2 regions of the Alteromonas sp. W12 genome follow, and region 1 is predicted to be linked to the other one. Evidence: predicted binding sites of a transcription regulator. Region 1 holds the regulator's gene; the other holds the start of a gene.
What was found. Region 1 encodes FliA, which starts transcription of late flagellar genes. Its sites were predicted from a motif close to CTAAAGNTNNNNNNNNNNNNGCCGATA; they were not measured.
Positions count from the first base shown of each region.

Region 2: the regulator FliA is predicted to act here: its motif matches at 1,420-1,446, upstream of AWH61_RS03210 (flagellar protein MotY).

Region 1 covers NZ_LQXH01000001.1:629,539-632,709, reverse strand. Annotated here, with positions in the region: gene AWH61_RS02570 (protein phosphatase CheZ) at 1-648, opposite strand, end outside; gene cheY (chemotaxis response regulator CheY) at 683-1,066, opposite strand; gene AWH61_RS02560 (RNA polymerase sigma factor FliA) at 1,103-1,834, opposite strand; gene AWH61_RS02555 (MinD/ParA family protein) at 1,831-2,697, opposite strand; gene flhF (flagellar biosynthesis GTPase FlhF) at 2,703-3,171, opposite strand, start outside.
Region 2 covers NZ_LQXH01000001.1:778,100-781,270, forward strand. Annotated here, with positions in the region: gene AWH61_RS03200 (peroxiredoxin) at 1-533, shown strand, start outside; gene rnt (ribonuclease T) at 607-1,242, opposite strand; gene AWH61_RS03210 (flagellar protein MotY) at 1,584-2,456, shown strand; gene glpQ (glycerophosphodiester phosphodiesterase) at 2,494-3,171, opposite strand, start outside.

The DNA.
Region 1 (3,171 bases):
CTTATCGGCCTTAACGCTGGATGGTTTAGTTTGTTCTGCACCGTCGCGTTCACCAAACATGGTAAGCATGTTAACTAAGCTGTCTTCCACTTCTTTAACCAAGTCGATAACGCGGCGAATAACCTGACCAGTTAAGTCTTGATAACCTTGAGCCATCAATACTTCTGTAAGTAACTGTGTAAGTTTAGCTGACTGTGCCGAACCTTCTTCCAACAATTCGTCTAAGTCTGCGCATAAAGCCTTGAATTCACCCAACTCTATCTGGCGATTCATCAGCTTCTTCCACTCAGGCATAACCTTTTCAATGCGCGCCGACAGCATTTCAGCTATAGGCATACTCGCTTCAACGGCATCCATAGTAGTATTAGCAGCTTTTTCAGTTTCTTCAATTACGTAGGTTAGGCGGGATTGTGCATCGGGAATATCATCGGTCGCGAGATTTTTAATGCGGTCGTCTATTTGGAAATTATTCAGCGCGTCATGAAGCTGACGCGTCAGTTTCCCTACTTCGGCAAATAACTCAACGTTTTCTTTCATTGAGGCCGCTTCTAATAGGGCATTGGCTGAAGCGTTGTCACCCTCTTCAAGGTAGGTGACAAGCTGTTTTGCTTCTTCCAACGAAATTGGAACGTTTACATTCGTTGACATCCAGTAAACCTCATTTCTCTGGTGAGCGTCTGGATCAACCTAAACGTTCGAATATTTTATCTAATTTTTCTTTAAGTGTTGCTGCAGTGAACGGCTTAACAACGTAGCCATTAACACCTGCTTGCGCGGCGGCAACAATTTGCTCTTTCTTCGCTTCAGCAGTAACCATAAGTACTGGTAGGTGCTTGAGCTTGTCATCGGCTCTAATCGCGCGAAGCAAGTCAATACCCTGCATTCCAGGCATGTTCCAATCGGTAACTACGAAATCGAAATCACCTTGCTGCAACATAGGCAATGCAGTACTTCCGTCATCCGCTTCCTGGATGTTGGAAAAACCCAAATCTTTAAGTAGGTTTTTGATGATACGTCTCATGGTAGAAAAATCATCGACCACGAGAATTTTCATGCTTTTGTCCAAAATAGCCTCCAGTGAGGGGTTAATTGTTATTAATTTCTATTCTTCGTCAGCTTGCCACGACTTCATTCGTGATTTGAGTTTTAACATGGCCTGACTGTGAATTTGACTGACTCTCGATTCACTTACATCAAGAACCTCACCAATTTCTCTTAGGTTCAGCTCTTCATCATAATACAGCGAAAGTACAATCGCTTCTCTTTCAGGTAATGTCGTAATTGCATGGGCAAGCGCTTTTTGGAAAGCGCCTTGCATCAAATCTTCCAGTGGTGCGTCGCTACCTCGATTTTGCTCTGTCGAAATAACATCTTCTGACACACCTAAATCTTCAATACCTACCAGCTTTCCGGCATTTACTTCATTAAGCATTTGGTGATAGTCCTGCAAGCTTACATTAAGCTTATCAGCAATATCAGAATCTCTAGCATCGCGGCCTGTTTCGCTTTCTACTTGCGAAATTGCTTCAGTGATCGCTCGGCCATTTCGGTGGACTGAACGCGGTGTCCAATCCCCTTTGCGAATTTCATCTAGCATAGCACCGCGAATGCGAATACCGGCAAACGTTTCAAAGCTGGCTCCTTTTGAACCATCAAAGTTTCGTGCGGCTTCTAATAATCCAATCATGCCTGATTGAATTAAATCGTCTACGAGAACACTAGCCGGCAATCGCGCTATCAAGTGATGCGCTATACGCTTAACCAATGGCGCATGTCTTTCGACTAACTGCGCTTTATCGGTTTGTTGTTGATAAGCGGCTGCCTTGCTGTTCAACGCTGACTTCCTACGGCTTTTTCTGCAACTAACTGTTCAATAAAGAACTCTAAATGGCCACCTGGCTGCGCTGGAATAGGCCATGTTAAGGCTTTACTCGCCAACTGTGTTATTGCAACGGCTGCAGGTGAACCTGGGTAAGCATCGACAATGGCTGTTTGTTTACGCACTGCTTTACGAATGTTCTCGTCAAACGGTACTGTCGCCACTAATTCTAGTGCAACATCTAAAAAACGCCCTGTCACTTTGCTTAATTTACTAAATAACTCTTGGCCTTCTCGCACGTCGCGCACCATATTAGCCACAACTTTGAAGCGGAAAACACCGTGCTCTCTATTCAGAATTTTTATCAATGCATACGCATCTGTCAATGAGGTAGGCTCGTCACACACAACGACCATGATGTCTTGTGAGGCTTTTGAAAAGCTCAACACCATGTCTGAAATACCTGCCGCTGTATCAACGATAAGCACGTCAATCTGCGAGCGCAGCTCACTAAAGGCACGAATTAGGCCAGCGTGTTGCGTTGGCGACAATTCTGCCATCGACTGCGTGCCTGATGTGGCAGGGGCAATCTTTATTCCGTGCGGACCGGTCACTAGTACTTCATCAAGTGTACATTCGCCGGAAAGCACGTGGGATAAGTTTTTCTCAACACGCAAACCTAACATAACGTCTACGTTAGCAAGACCGAGGTCCGCATCGAGAACCATTACACGTTTACCTTGCTTCGCCATGGCGATAGCGGTGTTCAATGTAATGTTTGTTTTACCTACGCCACCTTTGCCACCGGTGACGGCGATTACTTTGATTAACCGTGATTGCTTCATTTTTCTTAAGCTACTCGCTTGGTCGTCAATCATACTGCTTATGCTGTTTTAATTGCGTTGTTACCACTAGTATGATTCAAACCGTACTTTTTATAAAGCTTTGCAGCAGCGGAAACCAAAGATTTCGCTTCTGCAATCTTAATGTCTTCAGGTACTTTTTGACCATCGGTGACATAACTAACCGGTAATTGGTATTCAACCGCTGCACTAAGCACCTCTCCTAAAGAGTAGCACTCATCTAACTTTGTGAAAATACAGCCACTTAGTTCAATATCATCATACGCTTGAATGATTCTCTGCAAAGCAGGATATTGCGTATTTGCTTGCGCTACCAAATATTTTTTAACATTTGGCATTTGTCCGTTATCAAACTGCTTAATTTGTTTAATTAATCGACTGTCTCTTTGACTAAATCCAGCCGTATCAATCAATACTAGTCGCTTATGACGAAGTTGGAATAATAAATCCGCAAGTTCTTCACTAGTCTGCGCTTTTCTCACCGTGCAG
Region 2 (3,171 bases), 150 kb from region 1:
ACACTTTCACATTAAGTGAAGCAATCAAGGGCAAGAAAGCTGTTGTATTCTTCTACCCACTAGATTTTACGTTTGTTTGCCCGTCAGAGCTTATCGCCTTTGACAAGCGTTTCGACGAGTTCAAAAAGCGTGGTGTTGAAGTGATCGGTGTTTCAATCGACTCTCAGTTCTCACACAATGCGTGGAGAAACACTCCGGTAAATCAAGGTGGTATTGGTCCGGTTAAGTACACCCTTGTTGCTGACGTTAAGCACGACATCTGCCAGGCATACGATGTTGAGCACCCAGAAGATGGCGTTGCGTTCCGTGGTTCATTCCTAATCGACGAAGAAGGTATGGTACGTCATCAGGTAATCAATGACCTTCCACTTGGCCGTAACGTTGATGAAATGCTACGCATGGTTGATGCACTAGCATTCCACCAAGAGCATGGTGAAGTTTGCCCAGCGGGTTGGACTGAAGGTAAAGCTGGTATGGATGCGTCGCCTGAAGGTGTTGCTAAGTACCTATCTGAAGAAGCAGACAAGCTATAAGCTAAACTGTTTAAAGATTATAAAAATACAGCGCCTTTTGGCGCTGTTTTTGTTTATATCAGTTTGAATAAAACTACTCTTTATTTTCTACAGGCCATCCGCCTAGCGCTTTATAGCGATTTACCATATAGCAAAATAGCTCGGTGGTCTTTTGGGCGTCATACAGCGCACTGTGCGCTTCACTTTGGTCAAATGCGATCCCCGCTGCACGGCATGCTTTTACCAAAACCGTTTGGCCTAAGGCCAATCCAGCAAGGCTGGTGGTGTCAAATGAAACAAACGGATGGAACGGCGTGCGTTTTATATTGCAGCGTTCTATCGCGGCATTGACGAAACTCTGATCGAACGTTGCATTGTGAGCAACAATAACTGAACGTTGGCAGTCTGCATTTTTTTGCGCCTTGCGGATGCCTTTACATAAGTCCTTCATGGCTTCGCTTTCTTCAATAGCCCCTCGCAATGCACAATTAGGATCGATGCCATTAAATTCTAAGGCTGCTGGCTCTAGGTTAGCGCCCTCAAAGGGGTCAATGTGATAATGAAAAGTTTGATCGGGATGAAGTATACCGTTTTCATCCATTTTCACCGTTACCGCGGCTAATTCTAACAGGGCGTCAGTGCCTGCATTAAATCCGGCTGTTTCAACGTCGATAACAACGGGAAAGTAACCTCGAAAGCGCTGGGAGAGATGGGGCGGGTTGGCAGACATAAACACTCTTGTAAGACTCGATTGCGTTAATTGGTTGGTGACTAAAATGCGTACCAACCTGCGAAGCATATTGCGTAAAAGAATTATCGCAAGGATACTCTCGAGTTGCCAGTTGCAATTTATAAACTGTTAAATCAGGGGGCTAGCAAAAGTACAAAACGCGAATGGTATTAAACGCTAAACTTTTCTACAATTTGGACGATAATCAAATTAAGCGTGAAAAAATCATTAGGCACATTTCTTCTTTTTGTGTGAGCTAATTTGATTCATTATGTTCGGTAATTTGTGCACGTAGTGTTGTCTTTTACCTGTGTTAGTCTGATTTTCGTTATGGTGTCGAAATGGTGTCGAAATTAAAATACATCGCTTTATTGGGGATGCTAGGGTCATTGTCTTCCCACGCTGCCATGCGGCAATATTCTGCAACCATAGAAAGCTCCAACTGGCGAATAGACAAAGACACGCGACTTCAGTGTACCTTGAACCACGAACTACCCGGTTATGGCGAAGCCATGTTCACGAGCTCAGCGTCGAAGCAGCTTAATATGGAATTTGAACTGGACATGTATTTGCTGCCAAGCAAATTTGATATGGCTGCTGTTTATTCTGTACCACCTAAATGGATGCCCGGTGTTGCGCCTAAAACCATTGCCGACATGTCTATTCGTAAACAGTACAATGGCGACCTTCCGCAGGATGCGGCTTGGACTATGTTGTCTGAATTAGAAAAAGGCTTTTGGCCCACAATCTATTACCAAGATTGGTATAACAAATACGACCAAGTGAGTGTGGCATTAAACGCTAGCAACTTCTCTGGTGTGTATCGTGAATTTGTGAAGTGTGTATCGAACTTATTGCCCTTCGGTTTTGATGACATTGCCTACACGGTATTGTCGTATCAAAACAACAGTACAGAGCTAACCAAATATTCGCAGAAGCGCTTAACCATGATAGGTGAATACTTAAAAGAAGACAGCGAGCTTGAGCTTGTGCTTCTTGATGGTTACACCGATAGCTACGGCGGTCGCTATAATAATGAACAGTTGTCTATTCGACGTGCTAACGAAGTAAAAAGCTATTTGACTACGCTAGGTGTACCTGAAGATCGAATTCAGTTAACAGGCCACGGTGAGAAACGCCATATTGCGCCAAACGATACACGAGAAAGCCGCGCCCAAAACAGACGCGTGGTGGTGCGACTTTCAAAATCCTAGGCGCTAATTGTCGCGCCTACACTCGCTTTAAAATGCGTTAGTTTAATTTTTCTCGCCACCTTAATACCGGTACTAAATGATCGGTGAAAACACCGTCAGCACCTACCACCTTGTCTAAAACTTCCAAGACTTGTTCTGAACTCATACCTGCTGGTAGTGCATCATGTCGGTAGGTGTAGGGGTGGATTGTCAGGTTATTTTCGTGGGCGTAGGCAATCCATGCCGCGGCTTCTATTTTTCCTTGAGTCATCGCTTCATTATCGAGTAAATGGCCTAACCAAGGGCCTATGCCATCGGTATATAACGCAACCTGCTGCATGCCTTCCTGAGTGCGCAGCCAGTTATAATCTGTGTCGCTTTCGCCCCAGTCGTTTTCACCGATCAGCATCACAACTTTGCCTTTATAGCCCAGGGTTTCTCGAATGCGCTTAACTTCGTTAAAATCGAAGCATTGCAGGTAGCTATTACCGCTCTCTCCACCAAACCCGTAAGCATTTAAGGCATCTACAACGATTTTACTGGCATCAACGCCTTCTTTAATGTGAAAGGCAGGGGACTTTACCTCAGGATAAACCCCTACAGACGTTCCAAATTGGCGATTTAGCTCGCTGATTAGCTCAAAGTGTTCATTTAACGTGGCAACTTTAAAATTAGCATGCGTGCCGCGGTACCTATCTTTAAAAACTTGCTTCCCGTCACTGTTAGCGCGCTCGTG